Regions from separate parts of the Pantoea sp. KPR_PJ genome, predicted to be linked through region 3. Evidence: predicted binding sites of a transcription regulator. Region 3 holds the regulator's gene; each other region holds the start of a gene.
What was found. The regulator CRP, encoded in region 3, controls carbon source genes, mostly activating them, when cyclic AMP is high. The targets are predictions, from matches to a motif close to ATGTGANNNNNNTCACAT.

Region 1 (2,271 bases), on a different contig from region 3:
AACAGCGTGCCGATAGGTTTATCAATACGCATCAGGCGGCTATAGGCCTGAAACTTGCTCATCTGTACGCTTTTTTCCACGTTTCATCGTCCTCAGGCCAGGTCGCGATAAAGCGGCGAGGCGGGTAAAAATAGTTCAGTCAACAGCAGCGGTTTCCCGGATAAGCGCAGGCGCGAGCGGCGGCCCCACAGCGCACCAACGCTGCCAGGCTCGATAAAATCGCGGCTCAGGGTAGAAGAGGAAAAGAGGTAGCGGCCAAGCGGGCGAGTGCCCAGCTGTTGCAGCATCTGCTCCGGGCCATTAAGCGTACTCTCTGGCACCAGCGTGCGACCAATCAGCCAGGGTTCATCGTCACCGCACAGTACGATTTCTCGCAGCCAGAAGCGCGCATCGTCCGGTAGCAGCGCCCTTTCGTCGGTGAGCTCATCGGCCTCAATAAATTCTTCGCGCATCGGCCGCACCGTTACCTGCCGACAGTGCTGCTCGAAGCGGCGCGTCATGGAGTCCTCCTCCATCAGCCAGTCCAGCAGCGGCGCGGTCAGCGTTGCATGCGTGGATGGCAGCCAGTTGAGCGCGCGTAATAAGCTGAGCGCCTCTTGCGACATTTCACCACTCCCGTCAATTTTGAGGGCAACAGTGTAGCGCAGAGGCGCGGCGGGCACACCTGGCGGCGACTATTCGCGTTTCAGACGGTTACTGTTCGCCAGCCACAGCGTCACCACCAGAATCAGGATAGCGCCAGAATAGCAGAGCGTATCGAAAGGGTTTTTATGGTCGACGATGATCAGCCGGATAATCGCCGTAATGCCGATATAGACAAAATAGCGCAGAGGAAAATGATAGCCGGACTGGAAATATTTCACGATTAGCGCGATAAATTCGAAGTAGAGGAAATAGATAACAATCCCCTCGATCAGCAGATAGGAGGAGGCCTGTTCGCCCGTGTTCAGCAACACGTTAGCAAGATGCAGCGTCTCTTTGCCGAGGAAGACGGCCAGAATGACGGCCAGTGCCAGCAGTCCCAGGTTAAGCACCCACTGTAGTACCACTGCAATGTACTGACCGCCGGTGGATTTTGCGTTCATGATTAGCCTTTTTGTCACTCACAGAAATGACTTTGCATCATGCTTCAATGTGACGTAAATCACAATATAGCACTAAGGATGGCCACCAACAGTAGTACGCAAAAGCCCAAACCGGGCGCGTTTTATTTCTACCGCCGTGAGCGGACTGAACTACAGTTAACAGGTCAGCAGTGCGCCATGTCGCTTAAAACTCAGGAAAAAACGTGCCCTGACCGACTATTCCTTTTACAGCGTGCGCGCTCCGTCAGGCTGGCATGCTGCGGCTTTTTGGCCTGACGGTGATGGAGCTACATGCCGTGTTAACCCTGCTTAATCTTCTTTCTGCCGTTGCCCTGCTGGTGTGGGGAACACATATTGTGCGCTCCGGCATTATGCGCGTCTTCGGGGCCGATCTGCGCCGCGTTCTCAGCCGCAGTATTGAACGAAAACCGATGGCGTTTCTGGCCGGTATTGGCGTAACAACGCTGGTGCAGAGCAGCAATGCTACCACCCTGCTGGCCACCTCCTTTGTGGCGCAAAATTTGATGGGTCTGACTCCCGCGCTGGTGGTGGTACTGGGTGCCGATGTCGGTACCGCGATCATGGCGCGCATCCTGACCTTTGACCTCTCCTGGCTGTCACCGCTGTTTATCTTTTTCGGCGTGATCTTTTTTCTGTCGCGCAAGCAGACGCGCGTCGGGCAAATGGGCCGCGCCAGCATCGGGCTTGGTCTGATCCTGCTGGCGTTGCAGCTGATCGTCAGCGCTGCCCGGCCGATTACCCAGGCCTCGGGCGTGCAGGTCCTCTTCTCCAGCCTGACCGGTGATATTCTGCTGGATGCGCTTATCGGCGCGGTATTTGCCATTATCAGCTACTCCAGCCTGGCGGCCGTGCTGATTACCGCTACGCTGACCGCGGCAGGCGTCATCTCTTTTAAAGTGGCACTTTGCCTGGTGATCGGCGCTAATCTTGGCAGTGGCCTGCTGGCTATGCTGAACGCCAGCGGTTCCAATGCCGCAGGCAAGCGCGTGGCGCTCGGTAGCCTGCTGTTCAAGCTGCTGGGATCGCTGGCGGTGCTGCCCTTTATAAATCTGCTGGCCCCCTGGCTTGATAAGCTGCCAGTTAACGATGAAGAGCTGGTGATCTTCTTTCACGTCTTCTACAACCTCATCCGCTGTTTGATTATGGTGCCGTTCGCCGACCCGAT
Region 2 (2,271 bases), on a different contig from region 3:
GATGCCCGCCGGATCGCCCATGGTCACCGCAATAATTTTACTCACTCGACTTCTCCTCAATAAAACGAATGGCTGCCACCAGGGTGTTTTCGTCGCCAAAACCGCCCGCTTTGGTCATCACCGGCAGGGTAAATTCACCGTTAAGCAGGAAACCGTGGGGCACACAGCCCGCCACGATGCCCTGAATATGGAAACCGCTGGCGCCCAGCGCCTTTGCGACCGCAATCGCCACATCGCCGCCGGAGAGATAGAGTCCGGCAGGGCATGACGTGCGGCACAGCGTCTGGGTCAGCTCGCCTAAGTAGTGGCAGATCGCCTCGCCAAGCTGCTGGCGCGTCATCTGATGCTGCTGACACAGCGCATCGATCTCATGGCGTTGATTGGCGCGCTGGCAGGTACGGATGACCGTATGGTGTCCGCTGCGCAGCGCAGCGGCAGCCTGTTGCGTCCACTCTGCGCTGTCGGGCCAGCGGGGTTGTGCAAACAGCTGGCGGATGTCGACATCCACCAGCGCAATATCGCGCTGCCGGGCCAGCCCGGCAATCTGCTGCTGTGCACTGGCGCTCATCGAGCCGATCACCGCCAGCACCGGCGTAGGAGCGCGCGCTACCTGCTGCATAGCCGGCGTATGACCAAAGACGCCACTCCTCCCCCCGCCACTTCCTGCTGCCAGCAGGCCCCCCAGCGCATCGCTCAGTCCAGCCGCACCCACCAGCAGCGGCGTCTCATCAAGCTGCGCCGCCGCGGCCAGGATGAGCGCAATATCGCTCTCCTGCTCGGCATCGATCACCACCACGCCCTGCTGTTGCGCCAGCCGCGCAGAAAAACGATCGCTGCGCAGCGTAGCAAGATCGATCTCGCTGCCCGCGATCCGCAACTGCGTCAGGACGTGCGCGCTGATTACCGGCGTTTTGGGATCGCTGGCATATTCGGTGTCGATCAGCGGCACGCCGTTGACCTCGACTTTTCCGTGGCGCGTTATGCGTCCCAGACGCGGGACGGCAGGCACAATCAGCGCCCGTTTTTTGCCACTGGTGGCCAGCGCGGCACGTACTTCTGCACCGATATTGCCGCGCAGCGTGGAATCAATCTTTTTAAACAGCCAGCCTTGTCGAATAAAGGCATCATGCTGGCGTATCACGGTCGCCGTGCGCGCCGCGGCCTCTGCCTCACTTATCGCACGGCTGTCGGTACTGATTACCCAGACGTCAGCCACGGCGGCATCAGGCAGCCTTTCGCTGTTGAACAGCACATGCACGCGCGCTCCCGCCTGTGCCAGCCCGCTGCCTGCATCGTTCGCGCCGGTAAAGTCATCGGCAATAACCAGCACCGGGGTTTTCCATGACGTCTGCGTCATCTTCTCTCCTGATTCGGCTCTTTGCCGCCAGATATGATTATATTCAATCATGATTGATTATATGTGAGCAAGATCAAATTAATCGAAATCAATATGACCTATAAAATGGGGCACAGTAAGTGATATACATCGCACTGAAGTGAGCAAAACCAATCATTCAGTCCGGCTTCGCAGTAATAAGGGTATGAAATGAATATCAACAGCACGGTAATTAGCGGCTATCAGGCACTGAACGACATTAGCTATCTGCTGAACGGAAAAACCAGCGCGCTGCTGGTAACGGATAAAAACATTGAAGGCATTCCGGCTGTGCAGGCGCTGATCGCCCAGCTGAAACAGCATGTTGTCAGCGTCAGCGTGGTGAACAGCGTACCGCCAGAGCCGAGCCAGCATGACGTGGCGGCAATCCTGTCGGCCCTGCCCACGCGTGACGTCGATCTGGTCGTGGGGGTCGGTGGCGGCAGCGTGCTGGACGTCGCCAAGTTACTCTCTGTGCTTTGTGTGGCTAACGCACCGACGCTGGACGCGCTGCTGGCCGGTGAAAAACCTGCCACGCGCACGACGTCGCTGTTGATCCCAACGACCGCAGGCACCGGCTCTGAAGCTACGCCAAATGCGATTCTTGCTATTCCTGAGCGTGAAACCAAGGTCGGCATTATCTCACCGGTTATGTTGCCCGACTTTGTGGCGCTGGTGCCGGAGCTCACCACCAGCATGCCTGCGCATATCGCCTCATCGACCGGTATTGATGCACTTTGCCACCTGATTGAGTGCTTTACTGCAACCGTGTCGAATCCGGTCAGTGATAACTACGCCCTCATCGGGATGAAAAAGCTGTTCGCCAGCCTCGAAACTGCCGTGGCCGAGCCGCACAATTTGCAGGCGCGCCTCGATATGCTCTGGGCCTCGTGGTA
Region 3 (2,271 bases):
CCGTGCGCAGCGCTGAAGATTTAAAGGAGAGGTAGCTGCGCAGGGCGGGCAGCAGGGGCAGGCGGCGCTGGCGATCGCTCATCAGGTCACGCTGGTAGAGCGGTTTTTGCGTGCGCAGCACCCGGGCGATACGGCTGAAATGATAGAAGCAGAAATGCCCGACGGGATTATCGGGGTGCTGACGGGTGATCTTCTCCAGCGCGCCGAGCGGCTTTTCCATCTCAAAGCGACTCGGTAGCTGGTGATAGAGGATGGCATCGGCCAGCGCACGTAGCCGTGCTGAAATAATTTTGGCATTCCAGCGGATCACCGCTTCCGCATGGCTGCGCTCGACCAGCTTCTGAACCTCTTCTGGCTGATGCAGGCTGACAGAGATATGTTCCTGCAAATCGAGTGCTACCTGAAAAGCGCGCATGAGCCGTTTATGGCTGTTGTCGCGGCTGGCAGAGAGCATGTGCATCTGCTGGTAGCAGGTATTAATCAGATCAACCGCTTTCTGCTGGCGCGCGAGCAGCGGCGGCAGCGCTTTTTCGGGATCGGTGAGCTGGGTCAGCAGCGTATATTTCGCGTCGCAGTAATCCGCCAGCTCGCGATAGATCAGGCTCAGGGTTTCACGCATCGGCTGCTCTTTCCACAGCCAAAACCAGAACCAGTTGAACAGCCCGTACCAGAGCGTGCCACCAATGTAGAGCAGCGGTGGCACATAGACTGGCATACGCCCAATCAGGCTAAGGGTAAAGATAGCCGCGACCAGCGTGCCAGGGAGCAGACGACCGTGCAGCGGGCTGATTTCGCCAGTCACGCCCAGCAGCAGCGGCAAGGCAAAAAGCACGGCAGGCAGCGGGACGCCTTTTAGCGTCAGCAGCTGGATCAGAAAGCTGCCGAGCGCAAACAGCGAGCCGCCGACCACCAGGCGTTTGAAAAAGCGTTTATGCGGCGTGTCCAGGCCAGCCACGTTGCAGCAGGCGGGAACGAGAGAGAAGAGCAGGCCTTTTTGCAAATCGCCAAACAGCCAGCCAAGCGCCACAGGAATGCACAACACCAGCGTCTGCCGCAGCGCATAGTTAACTTCGGGGTGATAGATGATTCGACGCCACATCACTTCACTGAAAACAGTAGCGGCGTGACAGAAACATCACGCCGGGAGAGAGAGGAAATCAGCGGGTGCCGTACACGACAATGGTCTTGCCGTGGGCGGAAATCAGATTCTGGTCTTCCAACATTTTCAAAATGCGGCCCACGGTTTCGCGTGAGCAACCAACGATTTGGCCAATTTCCTGACGAGTAATTTTGATTTGCATGCCGTCGGGATGCGTCATGGCGTCTGGCTGTTTTGCCAGGTTGAGCAGGGTTTGTGCAATACGTCCGGTCACGTCGAGGAAAGCTAAATTGCCCACTTTTTCCGAGGTAACCTGCAGACGGCGCGCCATCTGCGAAGAGAGACGCATTAAAATATCCGGATTCACCTGAATAAGCTGACGGAATTTCTTGTAAGAAATTTCGGCCACTTCGCACGCGGTTTTTGCACGTACCCAGGCGCTGCGCTCCTGACCTTCTTCAAACAGGCCAAGCTCGCCAATAAAATCACCCTGATTCAGGTAAGAGAGGATCATCTCTTTACCTTCTTCATCTTTGATCAGTACCGCAACGGAACCTTTCACGATGTAGTAAAGCGTTTCAGCCTTCTCACCTTGATGAATCAGCGTACTTTTGGATGGATATTTGTGAATATGGCAATGGGACAGGAACCATTCGAGTGTAGGGTCTGTTTGCGGTTTGCCGAGAACCATTCGCTATTATCCTCTGTTGTAATCGTGCCCAAAATGCAGAGTCATATTCTCTGCCAGGCGATGAAAGCTTCAAGCGTTTCCCGAGAGGGAGATTATTCGGGGTTCCATTTTGCGCCAGGCGCTTGAGGTGTCCCGCCTTCGTCCTTAATAAGACGAAACTATTTTCAGCACTGTTTGTAGCACAGCTTTTGTCAGCTGTCTTCTGTTGTCTCGCTTCAGCAGAGGGGGGATTACTCTGGATTGCTGTTTGTCAGGTGAACGCGTACTCTGGCGGCAAACAGGCTATTCTCGAGGGAAAAACAATGCAGGCAAGAGTGAAGTGGATCGAAGGATTAACCTTTTTGGGTGAGTCCTCTTCAGGGCATCAGATCCTGATGGACGGTAACTCGGGCGATAAAGCGCCCAGCCCGATGGAAATGGTGCTGATGGCGACTGGCGGCTGTAGTGCCATCGATGTGGTTTCTATTTTGCAAAAGGGCCG

Region 1: a site for CRP is predicted at 1,133-1,150, ahead of psiE (phosphate-starvation-inducible protein PsiE). Genes of this name have one in related genera too.
Region 2: a site for CRP is predicted at 1,419-1,436, ahead of HP564_RS17425 (iron-containing alcohol dehydrogenase). Genes of this name have one in related genera too.

Annotation. Positions count from the first base shown of each region.
Region 1 covers NZ_JABMIK010000004.1:20,858-23,128, reverse strand. The annotation lists gene ubiA (4-hydroxybenzoate octaprenyltransferase) at 1-62, opposite strand, end outside; gene ubiC (chorismate lyase) at 93-605, opposite strand; gene psiE (phosphate-starvation-inducible protein PsiE) at 675-1,085, opposite strand; gene HP564_RS10615 (Na/Pi cotransporter family protein) at 1,382-2,271, shown strand, end outside.
Region 2 covers NZ_JABMIK010000009.1:131,942-134,212, reverse strand. The annotation lists gene HP564_RS17435 (D-threonate 4-phosphate dehydrogenase) at 1-45, opposite strand, end outside; gene HP564_RS17430 (four-carbon acid sugar kinase family protein) at 38-1,357, opposite strand; gene HP564_RS17425 (iron-containing alcohol dehydrogenase) at 1,547-2,271, shown strand, end outside.
Region 3 covers NZ_JABMIK010000007.1:210,014-212,284, forward strand. The annotation lists gene HP564_RS15705 (YccS/YhfK family putative transporter) at 1-1,099, opposite strand, end outside; gene crp (cAMP-activated global transcriptional regulator CRP) at 1,158-1,790, opposite strand; gene HP564_RS15715 (OsmC family protein) at 2,093-2,271, shown strand, end outside.